DNA from 4 places in the Shewanella sp. SP1S2-4 genome. Region 1 is predicted to be linked to each of the others. Evidence: predicted binding sites of a transcription regulator. Region 1 holds the regulator's gene; each other region holds the start of a gene.
The links. The regulator sigma-54, encoded in region 1, starts transcription at its own class of promoters, with help from an activator protein. The targets are predictions, from matches to a motif close to GTTGGCACGNNNNTNGNNT.
Positions count from the first base shown of each region.

Region 2: a site for sigma-54 is predicted at 1,258-1,276, ahead of Q4Q52_RS00635 (DUF1328 domain-containing protein). Genes of this name have one in related genera too.
Region 3: a site for sigma-54 is predicted at 1,330-1,348, ahead of Q4Q52_RS06140 (flagellar hook-length control protein FliK). Genes of this name have one in related genera too.
Region 4: a site for sigma-54 is predicted at 2,395-2,413, ahead of Q4Q52_RS01065 (YggN family protein). Genes of this name have one in related genera too.

Region 1 covers NZ_JAUOET010000013.1:5,887-10,430, reverse strand. Annotated here, with positions in the region: gene lptC (LPS export ABC transporter periplasmic protein LptC) at 1-554, shown strand, start outside; gene lptA (lipopolysaccharide transport periplasmic protein LptA) at 541-1,095, shown strand; gene lptB (LPS export ABC transporter ATP-binding protein) at 1,092-1,823, shown strand; gene Q4Q52_RS12985 (RNA polymerase factor sigma-54) at 1,931-3,409, shown strand; gene hpf (ribosome hibernation promoting factor) at 3,438-3,725, shown strand; gene ptsN (PTS IIA-like nitrogen regulatory protein PtsN) at 3,728-4,171, shown strand; gene rapZ (RNase adapter RapZ) at 4,168-4,544, shown strand, end outside.
Region 2 covers NZ_JAUOET010000001.1:156,208-160,751, forward strand. Annotated here, with positions in the region: partial or broken gene Q4Q52_RS00620 (hypothetical protein) at 73-132, shown strand; gene Q4Q52_RS00625 (DUF6572 domain-containing protein) at 216-377, shown strand; gene Q4Q52_RS00630 (helix-turn-helix transcriptional regulator) at 550-981, shown strand; gene Q4Q52_RS00635 (DUF1328 domain-containing protein) at 1,358-1,534, shown strand; gene Q4Q52_RS00640 (hypothetical protein) at 1,559-1,753, shown strand; gene Q4Q52_RS00645 (diacylglycerol kinase family protein) at 1,921-3,612, shown strand; gene Q4Q52_RS00650 (YdbC family protein) at 3,566-4,270, opposite strand; gene Q4Q52_RS00655 (sigma-54 dependent transcriptional regulator) at 4,451-4,544, opposite strand, start outside.
Region 3 covers NZ_JAUOET010000004.1:19,676-24,219, reverse strand. Annotated here, with positions in the region: gene fliI (flagellar protein export ATPase FliI) at 1-705, shown strand, start outside; gene fliJ (flagellar export protein FliJ) at 735-1,181, shown strand; gene Q4Q52_RS06140 (flagellar hook-length control protein FliK) at 1,441-3,630, shown strand; gene fliL (flagellar basal body-associated protein FliL) at 3,719-4,246, shown strand; gene fliM (flagellar motor switch protein FliM) at 4,295-4,544, shown strand, end outside.
Region 4 covers NZ_JAUOET010000001.1:246,266-250,809, reverse strand. Annotated here, with positions in the region: gene mutY (A/G-specific adenine glycosylase) at 1-76, opposite strand, end outside; gene trmB (tRNA (guanosine(46)-N7)-methyltransferase TrmB) at 276-992, shown strand; gene Q4Q52_RS01075 (YggL family protein) at 1,046-1,372, shown strand; gene glsB (glutaminase B) at 1,372-2,286, shown strand; gene Q4Q52_RS01065 (YggN family protein) at 2,469-3,290, shown strand; gene Q4Q52_RS01060 (LysR family transcriptional regulator) at 3,740-4,544, shown strand, end outside.

The DNA of each region.
Region 1 (4,544 bases):
GTGTGACACTCGCGATTATTGCTTTTTTTGGAACTGCATTAGTGCTGTATTGGCAAGTGCAGAACAAGCACAGCGGTGATACCGATAATAGAGTTAAAGATCAAAATACCCCAGATTTCATCATTGAAGATCTGCGCAGTGTTGAGTTCAATGAACAAGGGCTAGTCAATAGCCGTGTGACGGCGAAACACATGGAACATTATGATTCAACGAATCAAACTTACTTTACTCAACCTGTTTATCTTGTTTATCCAGACCAAGGTAAAGCACAATGGCAACTCAGTGCAGATCAGGGCAAGCTAAACAAGGAAACGGGCAAGGTTGTACTCGAAAACAATGTTATTATTGATGCCATTAGCGCAGAAGAACCGATCCAGACCTTGTCCACTAGTTATCTGGAACTCGATCTCAATACTATGATAATGACCTCTGACCGTACCATTTACGTCACAGGGAAAGATTTTAATATTCAAGGCCAAGGCCTTTATGCCGACCTCAACGCGCAAGAAGTGAAATTGACCAGTCAGGTAGTAGGAACATATGAAGCAAAATAACGTATTACTTGCCAGCCTAATGCTAATAATGAGCATGAGCGCCTTTGCTAAAGTCGACGACCTAAAGCAGGAAGTTAAAATCAAAGCAGTGAGCCAAACGGCAGATATCAAGAACAACCAGATCATCTTCTTTGGCCCGGTGGAAGTTACCCAAGGCTCGATAAAAATCCAAGCAAATGAACTGCGTGCATTTTCTGCCGAAGGTGAAAATAGCAAAATTTTAGTGGCCACTGGTAACCCAGCAACTTACAGCCAAGTGTTAGACGATGGTCGTCCAGCCTCGGCGAGCGCGAAAGAAATTCGTTACGATATGGCAAGCCGTACCCTAACACTGAAAGGCCAAGCTTCGTTAGATCAAGCGGGTAGCCAAGTGACGGGTAATGTGATCCGCTATAACATCATCCAGCAAAAATTGATTGCTGAGAGCACAGGTAGTGGTGACGATCGCGTGATCACTATTATTCAGCCTGAAAGCTATCAAGATGATGCCAAACCAGACGCGCCAGCAGATAAACCTGTGAAAAAGCAGGACTCTAAATGACCCAAATCACCCTAAGAGCACAAAATCTGGCGAAGAGTTACAAGAGTCGCCAAGTGGTTAAAGACGTCAGTCTGACGGTAAAAACCGGTCAGGTCGTTGGCCTACTCGGCCCGAACGGCGCGGGTAAAACTACCACCTTTTACATGGTCGTCGGTCTGGTTAAAAGCGATAAAGGCCACATCTTTATCGACGATGATGATTTAACCGCAGATCCTATGCACCTGCGTGCCCGCAAAGGTATAGGTTACTTGCCGCAGGAAGCCAGTATCTTCCGTAAACTGACCGTCCATGACAACATCATGGCCGTGCTGCAAACGCGTAAAGAATTAAAAAAAGAGCAAAGGGAAGAAGAGCTAGAGCATCTGCTCGAAGAGTTCCACATTACCCACATCCGTGACAGCCAAGGCATGTCATTGTCGGGCGGTGAACGTCGCCGTGTCGAAATTGCGCGGGCGTTAGCAGCAAATCCTAAGTTCATTTTGCTCGATGAACCCTTTGCTGGTGTCGATCCGATTTCGGTTATCGACATTAAAAAGATTATCGAACAGCTCAAAAGTCGTGGCCTTGGCGTGTTGATCACAGACCACAATGTCCGTGAGACATTAGATGTGTGTGAACATGCCTATATCGTGAGTCACGGAAACTTGATTGCCGAGGGGACACCCGCAGAGATCTTAGACAATCAGCAAGTTAGGGCTGTGTACTTAGGTGAACAATTCAGGCTATAGTTAATCAAGCGGAGCCAATGCAGGTAATTTATGCCACCATTGGACTCCACTCAAGATGATAACAAGCGACCTCATCCAACAATAATAACGTAGGGATCAGCGGTAACATGAAAGCGTCACTCCAGCTCAAACTGGGTCAACAGTTAACCATGACGCCACAATTACAACAGGCCATACGTCTGTTGCAACTGTCGTCATTAGAACTGCAGCAAGAGATCCAGCAAGCCTTAGATTCTAATCCCCTTCTCGAGCTGGAAGAGGATCAATTCGACGCCACTAAAGCCCCTGTAAACCAAACGCTATCCGATACGGATTTCAGTGAATCGAGCACTCTGCCGCCAGAGAAAGACAGCTCCACCATAGACACGGCAGAGTCCTTAACCAAAGAATCCATGCCCGACGAACTCCCCATGGACACCACCTGGGATGAAGTGTTCACCGCCTCCCCCAATTCTGGCCCCGGTGGCAGTCGTGAAGATGATATGCCCTTCCAAGGTGAGACCAGTGAAGGCTTGTATGAGCACTTAGAATGGCAAAAAAACCTCACGCCGTTTTCTGAAACCGATTTAGCCATTGCCACCGCCATTATTGATGCCATTGACGATCAGGGCTATCTCACCCAAAGCACTGAAGAAATTCTCGAAGCTATGGGCAATCCTGAGGTTGAGCTTGACGAAGTCGAAGCCGTACTCAAGCGCATTCAACACTTTGATCCCATTGGTGTTGCCGCCCGCGATTTAAGCGAGTGCCTGTTGATCCAACTGTCGCATTTCGCCGCTGACACGCCCAACCTAGAAAACGCCCGCATGCTGATCAAAGATCATTTAGATCTGATCGCCGCCCGCGATTTTAGATTGTTGATGCGTAAGACTAAATTAAAAGAGGATGAGTTAAGAGACGGCATAGCGCTTATCCAAACCCTCAATCCCCGCCCAGGTTTATTGATTACGCCCAACGATGACGAATACGTCATCCCAGATGTGTCAGTGTCGAAGAAAAATGGCCGCTGGGTGGTTGAGCTGAATCCTGACTGCATGCCAAAAATCAATGTAAACCAACATTATGCCTCGATGGCGCGCAGCACTAAAAGCCAAGCCGATAGCCAATTTATTCGTGGCCATCTGCAAGAGGCTAAATGGTTTATCAAGAGTTTAGAGAGCCGTAATGATACCTTGTTGAAGGTGGCGAACTGTATCGTCCAATATCAGCAAGGTTTCTTTGAATACGGTGAAGAAGCCATGAAACCTATGGTGCTTAACGATATTGCCGAAGCGGTAGAAATGCATGAGTCGACCATCTCACGGGTGACGACACAGAAATACATGCATACCCCTAAGGGACTTTTTGAACTAAAATACTTCTTCTCTAGCCACGTCGGTACTGACGATGGTGGGGAGTGCTCATCCACAGCAATCAGAGCCTTCATTAAGAAACTGGTTGCAGCGGAAAACCAGAAAAAACCATTGAGCGACAGTAAGATGGCACAACTTCTGGCAGAACAAGGGATCAACGTAGCCCGCAGAACCATTGCGAAGTACCGAGAGGCTATGCTCATTCCGCCTTCTAATCAGCGTAAAAGTTTATAACCTACAGTGGATATCGGAGGACGTTTCTATGCAAATAAACCTGAGTGGACACCATGTCGAAATTACCGAATCGTTACGCGCATATGTAGAAGAAAAGTTTTCAAAACTTGAACGCCATTTCGAACAGATCAATAATGTGCACGTTGTGCTCAATGTCGAGAAAATGCAACAGATTGCCGAAGCGAGAATAAATCTTATCGGTGGTGAAGTTTTTGCTACTTCAGAGCATGCTGACATGTATGCCGCTATAGACGCCCTGATTGACAAGCTTGATCGTCAGGTTATTAAACACAAAGAGAAGTTAACAAAACACTAATAATGGAACTTTGTACCATACTGCGGCCGGAGTGCACTACCTGCGCCACTCCGGGCAGCAAGAAAAAGGTACTGGAACTCATCAGCGACTTAGTCGCTGCCCAGTACCCGACCCTCTCATCTCAAGAGATATTCGAAAGCCTAGTGGCGCGCGAAAAGATGGGGAGCACAGGTATAGGTAACGGCATCGCCATTCCACATGGTCGACTAGCCGATATAGATCAGCCCATTGCCATACTCATTAAGTGTGAAGAGCCGATAGCATTCGATGCTATCGATAAGCAACCTGTTGATATTTTATTTGCACTACTGGTGCCTGCAGACCAATGTCAGCAGCACTTAAGTACCTTGTCTTGCATGGCCGAAAAGCTGAGCGACAAGCAAATATTAAAGCAATTACGCAAGACGCATGATGAAACGGAACTCTATCAGGTAATCACTGGATGAAACTGGTCATAGTGTCGGGCCGCTCAGGCTCAGGCAAATCTGTCGCCCTAAGGGTACTCGAAGATCTCGGCTATTATTGTGTCGATAACCTTCCCTTGCCCTTAATCGGCACTTTGCTTGAGCAACTCAAAGGCAGTAACGATCTCGTCGCCATCAGTGTCGACGTGCGTAACATGCCTGAGCAGGATAAAGTCTTAGTGAAGCAACTCGCGAGCCTGCCTCCTGATACTGAGTTAACCAGCTTCTTCCTCAATTCCAGCGATAAAATTCTGCTCAAGCGTTACAGCGAAACCCGCCGTTTGCACCCTTTGTCGAAGAGCCAAGTCTCTTTGCAAGAAGCAATAAAACTGGAAGGGAAACTGCTCGAGCCTAT
Region 2 (4,544 bases), on a different contig from region 1:
CATTAATTTGCGAGTCACCTCGCCAAGTAATTGAAGGTAAGATTATGCGCATTATATAAGTGTAAAATATCTATGAGCATAGAAGGTCAAGGTTCAGTTGACTCCATTGGAATAGATCAAGAAGGTGTCGTGGTGCTAACCCTCTCAGATCATTTGGAATGGGATGACGGGCATCTATTTCTACACAGGAAAAGATTAATACCGACTTGGCTTTCTTGGAGTCTGGTGAAATATTTGAAACCAATCCAGATTCAAAGGGTAAAGAATTTAAAATTAATATTCTATGCAAGTATGAGCCTACTGCTTCTGCAATGTGGTTCATATCACAATGCACAGATATCATTAATCAAGCGGGGTTCGGTTTGGTTATGAGGTGAACACTTAACAAGGCCTAGCATTGCGTCTTTCAAACTTAACATTTGCTCGCTGTTGGCGGCGTTAAACAACTTGGCGGGCCACTGTCGTAACTTTGACGTAAGGTTGTCATAACTAAAATCAAGATTTTCGGATGATGATTAGCCTTTAGCAATCATTATTAGGAACTAGAAAATGGAACAGATGATAAACAAAGACTTAGTTAAGAAGCTTCGAAACGAACGTTCTTGGTCACAAGATCAACTTGCCACAATCTCAGGACTGAGCATTCGTACTATTCAGAGAATAGAAAGCGAAGGCACAAGCTCTTTAGAATCAAAAAGAGCGTTAGCGGCAGCTTTTGATATTAACGTTAGCAATCTAGATATTAATACCACCGCAGCTGGCACTTTGGCATCCATTCATCGTGGTCATAAGTTTGGGTTAGCGGGTGCCACTCTGGGTCTTTTAAGCGCCTATATTGGAATATCTATATCTTTTGCCTCAGGGCATATTACGTCGGGTGAAGCAGGAATATATTATGGAGGTCTTGGTGCGTTCTATGGTATTTGCTGTGCCGTCATTGCCGTACTTTCTAAAAGATATCATACAAATGCTGCTTTATAGGACGCTCTCAGCAGTTGCTGGCGGTGGTAGTTAATGCGCAAGTGCTGACCTTACCGCAAATTATTGTCTCTTTCTCAGCCTAGTTATCAACATCTTCATCTAAGCCGATACTCAAATGGTATCGGTTTTTTTTGCTGTGCTCCTCTATTTTCTGACTGCAACTCTTACCGAAGCTTAGGTAAAAATTGCCTGCCCCACGTTTAGCACATTCGTATCCGCTTCAAACCAATCAATTAAATTTCATTTAAAATCAATAAACTAATTAAAATATGCAAAGTTGGCATTATGTTCGCAATCTAGAAATAACCATTAGCCGTTACCTTACAAATGACACAAACGGTCATGCGAAGGATTAAGACAAGGGCAGGAGGTTCATATGTTAGGTTGGACATTAGTATTTCTGGTTGTTGCTGTTATTGCAGGCCTATTAGGATTTACTGGGATAGCTGGCGCAGCGGCGGGCATAGCGAAAATCATTTTCTTAATCTTTATTGTGTTATTAGTGATTTCCCTGCTGGTTAATGCCTTTAGAGGCAAGTCACCACGACTTTAATTATTTTTTAGAAAGGAGATGTATATGAAACCATTTACTCTGATGACAAGCGCTTCACTGGCATTATTACTCGCCCTCGGTTTAACCGCTTGTAGCGATAACAAAGCCGAAGACGCAGGCGAAAAAATTGATGAAGTGATGACAGATACAGGTAACGCCATCGAAGATGCCTGTGAAGAAGTCAAAGAAGGTGTTAAAGCTAAAGATACTAAGTGCTAAGCAAACCTCACTCTAGGGTGGCAATAGACTCGTCTACTGCCACCCTTTTGAGTTAGCACCTAATTTAAACTTGAGTTAGAACCTGATTTCAACGACGCGATTCACCGATGCAGTCAGCCGTTGAACATGCAGCGGTAAAATCAAATGAACAGCATTGGAGGGCGCGTATGCTAAGCAAAATCCACATCAAATATTTCTACTTAGCAGGTGCCGTACTGCTAGCCTATTTTGCAGTAACGGGTACGTCTCCCCTGCTCACCTTTATTTGGGCTTGGACAAGCCTGTCGCTATTTTTAGTCGGTTCAGCCTACTGGTTTAATCTCGCCAGCATTTTTAGAAAGCGCCAAGATGGCACTATCCCTTGGTATATTCGCTGGGGCTTTATTCCGTTTTTATTGGGCTGTCGGCTGTATAATCATTGGGCCAGAAAACGCGACTCTGTGCCGTCGATGCAAAAGATAGATGAGCAGTTGTATCTCGGCTGCCGATTATTTTCTGCGGATCTGGATAAAATCAAAGCCAATAAGATTACCGCCATTCTTGATGTGACCGCCGAGTTTGATGGCTTAGATTGGTCGCAGTTTGAAGATCATATCGAGTATTTGAACATTCCCATCCTCGACCATAGCGTGCCGACCAGTGCCCAGCTCAATCAAGCCGTTAACTGGTTGCATCGCCAAGTGCGCGCCAATAAACAGGTGCTGATCCACTGTGCTATGGGGCGCGGCCGCTCAGTACTGGTACTCGCCGCCTATTTAGTCTGTAAAGATAAACAGCGCAACTTCGCCGAAGTACTGCAACAGATAAAGCAAGTTCGCAAAACCGCGGGCTTAAACAAATGGCAATTACGCGCCCTTGAACACATGCTCAAGCAAGGCAAAATCAACATCCATAAAGTGGCGTGGATTATCGCCAACCCGGTCTCTGGCGGCGGCAAATGGCAACAATATGGCGAGCAGATCCAAGACGAACTAAAAGCCTATTTTGACCTAACGTTAAAGCTCACTACCGAAAATATCAGCGCAAATACCTTCGCCCAAAAAGCCCGCAGTAGCGGCGCAGATATCATTATTGCCTGTGGTGGCGATGGCACAGTGACAGAGGTGGCATCGGAAATAGTGAACACTGACATCGCCTTAGGGATCATTCCCTTAGGCACCACTAACGCCCTCAGCCACGCGCTATTTGGTTTAGGCAGTAAGCTCATTCCTGTCTCTCAGGCACTGGACAATATTATCCAAGGACATAGCCAAGCCATAGATACGGCTCGTTGTAATGAACAACTAGTCTTGTTACTTGTGGGGATTGGCTTTGAACAGCAGATGATTGAATCAGCCAACCGTGAACGTAAAAATGCCCTCGGCCAGTTTGCCTACCTAGATGGTTTATGGCGCGCCGTCAATGCCGATGTCACTTTAACCATACAGCTCAGCTTAGATGATGCCGAGCCCACAACATTGACCACCCATAGCCTGATCGTTGCCAATGCCGCCCCGTTTACCAGCGTATTAGCACAGGGCGATGGCGAGCCAAACATGACAGATGGCCTGCTCGATATTACCTGGCTAGATTCGGGGGATGAACCTAAGGAGCAGCTCCTTTGCCTGGCCGAATTAGCCATTGCTGGATGGGTAAAAGAAGGTAATAAAGACACAGATGCAAAACGACCTAGTGCGCTTTCTACCGCGACCAAAGTCCACCACGCCCATGCGAAAAAAGTGAATATTAGGAGTCAGCCCAAGTGTAAATATGTGATTGATGGCGAAATCTTTGAACCCGCAGATCTCACCATTGAAGTCCAACCCGCATCCCTTAAGGTGTTTGTGCCTTATCAGGAAATAACTGAAGAGGATGGGTGATACATCTTGCTGGCACGCTTGAGTCATTACTAGGAACGACTTCCCATAAGCATTCTTCCTGCACTAAACAACCCGACATATTTTCAATATAGCTTTCAGGTAACACTTGCTTTTTAAGGGTTGGCAGAACGGTTTTTACGTAATTTTCATGAGCTGGGTTCGACGCCCAGCGCGTCATAACGATGAAGTAGTCACTCTGTTTTAGACTGCGGGCGACACAACCGCCAAGCATGCCGTCTGCTTGTCCAAGATGGGCATTCCAAATCGTTCGTTGGTCACTTAAAAAACGTTCGACATCTTGCACTCCTCGGCAATAAGCCAAGCGAATGACATTGTCATTTTGATCTGCAGGATGATGAGTTAGCGAAGGGATACTCAGTATATTTTCAAAATAATGGACATCACACTGTTTATAAGTTGTTTGCTGACCACTTTTGGAGAACAGCTCGTCGTGAACTGACCCCATGAAAGCCGTAACATCCTCGAGTGACTGCCATACGCCCACAATAATCGCCTGCCTTTCGGGTTGACTCCAACCACCGAACTGGCCTCTAAAACCTACGCAGTTGCTCAACGCTTTCCATATCTGTTGGCTTTGAGAAAAATCTTGCTCTTGTTCATTTTCAACCTGACAAGTAATCAACTTTACTATCGTCAAATCTCGCTCCTAACGCTGGCCTAGCATAGTGAAATAAAATCCCAAAGAGCCGATGCCACTTGGCTTAAACCTCCTTGCTAGCAACCACATCAACGGTACGCTTAAGATGGCTAAAGCCGCAGGATAAAGCTCAATGAGATGTTAAACTCACTCACATCTGCGGCTTTTGAGCGCAAAAAACTATTCTACCGCCGATTCACCCGCTTCGACTTGCTGCTCGTACTTGCTGAGCTTGTTGTAAAGGGTTTTCACGCTGATCCCCAGTTGCTCGGCG
Region 3 (4,544 bases), on a different contig from region 1:
CTTGGTGAAAAAGGTCGAGCGCGTTCTGTTGTTGTTGCCGCCCCTGCAGATACCTCGCCGCTGATGCGCCTGCGCGCCTGTGAAACCTCGACTCGCATTGCCGAATACTTTCGCGATTTAGGCTATAACGTCTTGTTATTAATGGATAGTTTGACGCGTTACGCCCAGGCGCAGCGGGAAATTGCTTTGGCTGTGGGTGAGCCGCCAGCCACCAAAGGCTATCCGCCTTCAGTATTTGCCAAGCTGCCGCGTTTAGTTGAGCGTGCTGGCAACGGTGGCCCAGGTCAAGGTTCAATTACGGCATTTTATACTGTGTTGACGGAAGGGGACGATCAACAGGATCCCATTGCCGATGCATCGCGGGCGATTCTTGATGGTCACATAGTCTTGTCACGTTCGCTTGCGGACTCTGGGCATTATCCTGCGATTGATATTGAAGCCTCCATTAGCCGGGTAGCACCTATGGTGATCTCCAATGAACACTTGGAAGCGATGCGCCGCGTGAAACAAACCTATTCCTTGTATCAGCAAAATCGGGATTTGATTTCAATTGGTGCTTATGCCCAAGGCAGCGATCCTCGAATCGATAACGCGATACGATTACAGCCGGCGATGAATGCTTTTTTACGCCAAACCATGCGTGATGCATTCAGTTTTGCCGATAGCCAAGTCATGCTCGGGCAACTTGCCGCACAGTGCAAATAATGGCGTCATCGAATTAATCGAGGTCTAGTATGGCTAACGCCGATCCCTTGTTGTTAGTGTTAAAGCTCGCCAATGATGCCGAAGAACAAGCGGCGTTATTGTTAAAGTCGGCGCAGTTAGAGTGTCAAAAACGGCTGAATCAACTCAGTGCACTCAATAACTATCGCTTAGAATACATGAAGCAAATGCAATCCCAGCAAGGCCAAGCCATTAGTGCCAGTCACTATCACCAGTTTCATCGCTTTATTCGTCAGATTGATGACGCTATTACTCAGCAAAATCGCGTTGTAGCCGACGGTGAAAAACAAAAAGAATATCGACAACAGCATTGGTTGGAAAAACAAAAAAAACGTAAGGCTGTGGAATTACTCTTAGCGAGTAAAGAGAAGAAGCGCCAAGTTGTTGAACAAAAACGGGAGCAGAAAATGACCGATGAATTTGCTTCTCAGCAGTTTTATCGCCGTCATCAGCGTTAGTGTAATGGTGCGTTAAATGATCGGTATCTTTGCCATTCACTAACCTCTATGAGTTCAGTTTTCTGTTGCCGCTTATGGTGCAGAACATTTGTTCGACTTTTTTCCCTGAGTTTTATTCTTTTCAATATGCCGCAGTAAAAACTGAAGTTTTGGCATCTTATTTGCTTTGATTTAGTCCATGACCCTGCAACCGCAGTGTTTAATTGACGTTTCTACCTAGCCATTTTCTTTTTCTGCTGGGTGATGTTTGGGAGCACTTATGCAACAAATGACCAATATCCTGTTGAGTAAAACAGGCAACTCTGCGGCCAATTCCGCTAAGACATCTTCCCAAGAGTCTAATAATGAAGACTTTTCATCTACACTTGCGTCTGTCTCCGCTAGCTCATTTTCTATTTCCGCGCCTAAAAAGGCTGTCGCGAATACTGACGATAAAGTGCAGATCGCCTCTACTGATAAAGTAAAAGATAAAGACATATCAACGGATGACGCTGACGTTAATCTTATCTTCGCCCAGATCAGTATGGCAAATGACATGAAGAAAACGGCATCAGAGGGAGAGAGTTTGCCGTTTGGCTCTTCCCAAGAGGACAATAATGAGTCTGGTGATACTTTGTTGGAAAGCGATGCTCTCAGTACCGTTGAGTTGACGGGTATACAAGCATCAATGAAAGCGATGAACACTGAGCTTCCAGTTGTCGACATCTCAGGCTCAGCGCAAGGTAAGGCTGATATTTTAACGTCAAGTGAAGTTAACCTGGCAACTGAGAAAAGTAATAGCAAGTCCTCAAATGGCGAGCTATCGGGCCTACAAAAGATGTTAGATACTGACATTTCATTTTCCTCAGAACTCAAAAAGTTAACTGACCAGTTTCAACTAAATACTGCGTCATCAGATGAGACTGATAGCACTAATAATGTGTCTACGGATAAAGTATCAGTAGAGGTATTACCCAAAGAAAGATTGTTAGCGACTAAAATATCAGTAGAGGCATTGCCAATTGAAAATATACGGGCTGACAAAGACGCAGCCGACGAATTATCTGTTGAAGCAATACAGGGGAAGAAAGTTTTACTTGATGAGGCGGTAGAGGCATTAAAATCACAGTCGTCTATGGATAAAAGCCTTGAATCACATTCCGCCTCTCTCAAGGCACAAGTCATTTCGCCGAACAGTAAAATATCTGAAAGTTTAGACTTATCAGAGCTTGAAAATGCAGCAGAAACAGCACCATCAAAAATTTTAGAAAGCGTGATATTGAAAGACGCTGATGTGACTGAACTTAAAGACGATAAATCATTTTCAACTGATAAATATGCGAATCAAGTTGCGAGTGTAAACGCTGAACTGCGGGGAGCAAGGTTGGATCTTAATTCTGAGGCACTGCGAACTTCTGACGACGTAGATGAATCAATGTTGAAGTTTAGCCCTGCGAGTCAAACTTTGCGGTCTGAAACCCTAGCGCCATCGACTACTAAGAATGAAATGTCTGCAACATCTTTAATCGCTGATGAAATAGTTGATACATTGGACTTGGCAAGCTCCAAGCTGATTGATACTTCTAGCACGGACGAGGTCGATGCTGATACTGTTTCTGTAGAGAGTAATAAACCAACAGTTCGCAATGTTGAGATTACGATACCCCAGCAAGTAAGCCGAAATGCTAATGTCGATATTGCGGTTAGCAAAGTAGAAGTTCAGCCTATAGTTACAACACTGGATACACAGAATATCTTAGGTAACGCAGTTGATCCGAAGGATAGCGCAATGACTGATACCGAGATCAATGTTGATGTTTCAAAAGTAGCAATGGATGCGGGTACTTTGCTAAAGGATGCGAAGTACAGTGTGACACTCGATGCTCAAAGAGACGCTAAGCCATTCATTATGGGGGATGAAGACAAGGTATCAACGACTGACATTAAGTCATTTTCTGCTTTAGCTCAGTCATCGACGCCACTACAAGTCAATCGTCAGGAAACGATGCAAGTTCAGTTGTCATTACGCCAAGGTGTCGAACAACAAAACCAAATGCAAGAGATGATCCAACGGTTTTCACCTGTGATGAAGCAACAGTTGATCACTATGGTGAGTCAAGGTATTCAACATGCTGAAATTAGGCTCGATCCCCCTGAGCTTGGACATATGCTGGTAAAAATTCAAGTGCATGGCGATCAGACCCAAGTACAGTTCCATGTCACTCAGACACAGACGCGTGATTTAGTTGAACAAGCTATGCCAAGATTACGCGAGTTACTGCAGGAGCAAGGGATGCAATTAGCGGATAGCCATGTGTCTCAAGGTGGCCAAGGTGAACGTCGAGAGGGAAGTTTTGGCGACGGTGGCGGTTCAAGTGGGGCTGATGTGGATGAAATCTCGGCAGAAGAGCTACATTTAGGTTTAAATCAAGCTTCTAGTGTAAATTCAGGTATAGATTATTACGCTTAAGTAGGTAACCTATAGCGATGACTTATATAGTTACGTTTTCATATTAATAAAACGTAAGAGTTTCTGCCTAAATTAAAGAGAATAGTGAATGGCTAAGGAAGAATCGTTAGAACTTGAGAACACCGAAGCTCCCAAAAGTAAAAAAAAGCTCTTTATTTTTATTGGAGTGGGGGTTTTAGTTGCACTGCTTATTGCCGGTGCCCTATGGTTTTTCCTTGGTAGTAGTTCTGAGGACGCCACGACGTCAACTGACGGAGCCGTACAAACAGAAACTCCTGCTGAAAGTGGTGCGCTGACTACCGCATCCTATGTGCCTATGCCACGTCCTTTTTTGTTTAACCTGCCTGGCCCTGATCGCGCTCGTTTAGTTGAGATTAAAGTACAGTTAATGGTACGTGGCACAGATGATGATGTGCTGACACAAAAACACATTCCGCTGATTGAAGATGCGCTTTTAACGACTTTCAGTGGCGCAGATGTGCAAAAACTCAGTACGCAAGCGGGTAAAGATGAATTACGCCAGTTAGCACTCTTAAGCGTGCAAAATACCCTGCAGTCGGTCACTGGCCGTAAAGTTGTCGAGAAAGTGCTGTTTACTGGTTTTGTGATGCAATAACCCTTTACTGATAGTGGGTAAGTAATCTAAAGAGGCGAAGGCAATATAGTGAGTGATTTATTAAGCCAAGACGAGATTGATGCACTCTTGCACGGGGTTGATGACGTCGATGATGATGACGAAATTGATTCCGCTGGTCATGATGCGCGTTCCTACGATTTCTCTTCCCAAGATCGCATTGTTCGTGGGCGTATGCCGACGCTGGAAATTGTGAATGAGCGTTTTGCACGTCATTTGCGGATCAGTATGTTTAATATGATGCGTCGCGCTGCTGAAGTGTCGATCAACGGTGTACAGA
Region 4 (4,544 bases), on a different contig from region 1:
GCCAAGGGAGGGTTTTACGACCGTGATTGTCGTACCAAGAGACGATACGTGTGGCGAAGGAGGCTGAAGATTTCATCGGCGCAGTGTAGCGGCAGTTATCTTCTTAGACAAGCTCAAAGACAAGTGGATAAGGGCTAAAAAGCCGAAAATCACTGCTAAATTCGCACTCTCAAATAATCTTGGTATACTTTCGCCCCATTAGTGCTTGCACTGTATGTTGAACTTTGGATAATGCCCTTCTTTTATGATGGTGCTGTCCACTAGACGAGGCAAAAATGAGCGAAGTCACTACCGCTGAATTTAATGAAGAAGGCAAGTATCTGCGTAAGATCAGAAGCTTTGTCCTAAGAGAAGGTCGCTTAACTAAAGGCCAAGCCCAAGCTATTGAAAGCCAGTGGCCAACAATGGGGTTAAATTACAGCCCAGCGCCATTGAACCTGAGCGATGTTTTTGGCCGTGAAGCCGATACTGTGCTGGAAATTGGCTTTGGCATGGGCGCCTCTTTAGTGCAAATGGCTAAAGACGCACCAGAGCAAAATTTTATTGGTATTGAAGTGCATAAACCGGGTGTTGGTTCTTGCTTAAGCGATGCCGCCATTGCGAGTGTGACTAATTTACGTGTGTATCATCATGATGCCATGGAAGTATTAGAACATGCGATTGCCGACGGTTCATTAGCCCGAGTGCAATTGTTTTTTCCCGATCCTTGGCATAAGAAACGTCACCATAAGCGTCGTATCGTACAAGCTGAATTTGCTGAACTGATCCGCCGCAAGCTAAAAATTGGCGGCGTGTTCCATATGGCAACCGATTGGGAAGAATACAGCGAGCATATGTTGGAAGTGATGCAAGCAGCTCCTGGTTATCAAAACCAGTCGAGTGATGGCACTGTGGTGCCGCGTCCTGATCATCGCCCACTGACAAAGTTTGAAGCCCGCGGCCATAGACTGGGTCACGGTGTATGGGATCTGATGTTTGAGCGTATTGCTTAATCTAGATATTTCAATTGATTAATTAGTTTTTTAACACAACGGGGAAAGTCACTATGGCAACTAATCGTAGCCGTCGTTTACGTAAGAAAATGCGCGTTGATGAATTCCAAGAGTTAGGTTTTGATATGGCTTGGACTTTTGATGCATCAGTATCAGAAGCCGATATCGATGCAACTGTTGATAAATTTATCGATGAAGTGATCGAAACCCGTAAGTTAGGTTTCCATGGCGGCGGTCACATCGAATGGGAAGGCATTATCGCAACCCAAACGATCGGCAAATGTACCGAAGAAGATATTGCAGCAGTTAAGGCATTCTGGGCGAATCAAAAAGTGTCTCAGGTTGAAGTTAGCGAACTGTACGACATTTGGTGGGGTTAATGCCCGAGTTGGCATTACTTGAGGAAGTGGTCGAGAAAGTTCGACCCTTGCTCGGCCAAGGAAAGGTTGCAGATTACATCCCCGCACTGGCCAGCGTTGATGCTGGAAAATTAGGCATTGCCGTCACAACCGTTGATGGTGAAACCTTAGGTGCGGGCGATTACCTTGAGCCGTTTTCGATTCAAAGTATCTCCAAAGTTTTCAGCTTAACCTTAGCGTTAACTTTATATGAAGAAGCCGAAATTTGGAGCCGAGTTGGCAAAGAACCTTCGGGCCATTCATTCAACTCTTTAGTACAAGTCGAGTTAGAACGTGGCAAGCCGCGCAACCCATTTATCAATGCTGGCGCGTTAGTGATTGCTGACTTATTGCAGAGTCGTTTAGGTGCACCTAAACACAGAATGCTCGAGTTAGTTAGGCAACTAAGCCAAAACGATAAAGTCAGTTTCGACAAACAAGTGGCCGACTCAGAATATCAGCATAGTGCGCGCAATGCGGCGATTGCTTATTTGATGAAGTCCTTTGGTAATTTTCAAGGCGATGTTGATACTGTGCTACGCACCTATTTTCATTACTGCGCCTTAAAGATGAATTGCGCTGACTTGTCTAAAGCCATGTTGTACTTGGCTAATCGCGGCAAAAGCATAATTGGGACTGAGCTTATCTCTCAGGTGCAAACTCGGCAGCTTAATGCCCTGTTGGCGACTTCGGGCCTATACGATGGAGCGGGCGAGTTTGCCTATCGTGTCGGTATGCCTGGTAAAAGTGGTGTCGGTGGTGGCATCATTGCCGTTATTCCTGGGGAACTGTCGATTTGTGTTTGGTCGCCAGAACTCGATGGCAATGGCAATTCGCTTGCTGGCACTGCCATGCTTGAGCATTTAAGCCAACGCCTTGGTCGTTCCATTTTCTAGTTTTACTTCACGTTTTTATTAGCACTATCAGACTAAAAGTTAGCGAATTTCGCTAATGACCTTTTAGTGCTAACTTTCCTAAATCCAACATAATCATATTGTTATAAAGTTGGCACGTCTCCTGCTATAAGCTATTCAGTAGTTTAGGTTTATCGAATTATTCAGATTAAAGGACGAACAACATGAAATTAAATAAGCTATTAACTGGATTTGCCTTATCCGGCGTGATTTTAGGGACATCTGGCCTACAGTTGGCGCAAGCGCAAACAGAGCCTAAAGTCGATGAACGTTGTGAAGTCTCTTTAAATTATGACGTTATGGTTGAGCCTAAAAAATTAGTCATGAGCGAGAAGGGCACCGAAAAGTATCGCATCGAAGTCGATAAGTTATTTGTTGAAGGCAAACAAGTAAACTTAACCGATAAGCAAAAAAAGCTAGTGACTCAATACGCCGATGAAGTGTCGACGCAAGTGCCTGAAGTGATTGAAGTCGTGAACGAGGCCGTCGCATTAGCTTCGCAAGCGGTGAGCATGGCGTTAACCCCTTTAATGGGCGATGCGGCCGGTGCTAAATTCGATGAAATGATGGCAGGCGTCCAAAAGCGTGTTGATTCAGTTGCCTACCGTCATGGCGATAGCTTCTATCTCGGCGCGACGGAGGACTCGATTCAGAACACCTTTAACGACGAATTCGAGCAGGAAATGGAGCAAATTGTTCAGAACTCAGTGGGCACCATTATGATGACCATAGGTGGCCAAATCATGTCGGGTGACGGTGATAGTTTTGAAGCCAAGATGGATGCCTTCTCCAAAAAAATGGACAACTTAGGCCAAGATATTGAGCAACAAATTGAGAGTCAATCTAAGGGACTGGAAGCTAAAGCTGACCGTTTGTGCGACCGATTTGAAAATCTGTTAGTGCTTGAAAATCAATTACGCCAAGAGGTACCAGAACTCGCGCCTTATGCGTTGACACAAAACTCAACCAAGGAGCTGCGTGAATAGTTCTTGTTAATCGTCCTTACTAATAGTTTTTGTGAATAGCCCTTGCTTTTAACTGCAATAACTTCTATCTCCTTGTGCATGAGTCAAATTTGAATGCTACGCCCCTAGTCAATTTATCGCCTAGGGGCTTTTTTATTGGCTAATTCTTAGTGGCGAAAGCTATGAGGATAAAGTCGATGTGGCTTGTAGGCTTGGCTTGCAGCGATTTAGTTCGGAATGTTACAGTCTAGAGACGAATATTTGGTATACTCTTAAAATATAATTAAAAGCTGGCATATCAGTCAGATATAACACCCTACTTTAGTGGACTTTTTCGGTCTAAATCTCTGCGTTATATCACTTTAATGCGAGATATCAATGCTATGGTTATTTTTAAGCGATGATTACGCTAACCACTGCTATTCACCGAAAGTTAATATCATTGTCGTAAACAGCTTAAGGCGACTTCCATGTTAGAACTGTTAGAACCTATTGCGATTTTTACTCATGTGGCCAGAGCTGGTAGTTTTAGTGCCGCCGCAAGAAGGCTTGGGATTTCTAAGTCTAAGGTCAGTACACAAGTCGCCGATCTTGAACATAGACTTGGTGTTCAATTAATCCAACGTACCACCCGCAGCTTAAGCCTGACTGAAGCAGGGCATTTGCTGTATCTGCAAGGTGAAGAATTGCTGCGTGACGCTGAACAAGCGATAGCCAGCGTGCATAACTTAAATGATGCGACCCGCGGCGTGCTTAAGGTGGGGATTTCCCAGTCCTTTGGGGTGATGCATATCATTCCTGCGCTGCCATCCTTTATGGCAAAACATCCTGAGCTTGAGCTACAAGTGAGCTTACTGGACCATAAAGTAGATGTAGTGAGTGAAGGCTTAGACTTACTGTTAACTATGTCGGAGCAATTACCGCTTGGCATGGTTGCTAGACCTCTGATGAAGTGCCAATTCCTGTTAGTTGCTTCTCCAGGCTACATTGCTCAACATGGCGAACCAACTCGACCTGAGCAGTTAGTTGACCACAATTGTTTGGTCTATCAAGGCGAGTGGCACGAGCACAGCATGTGGCAATTTAAGAAGGGTGATGATTACTGTGAAATTGGCGTATCGGGCAATTTCAGGGTGGATAACGCACCCGCATTAAAATCCGCCGCAATCAGTGGTCTTGGGGTTGTGTATCTTGCAAGTTATCTGATGGAAGATGAAATTGCCAAGGGGACATTAGTGCCTTTACTGAAGGATTGGCAATTGACCCACCATCTGC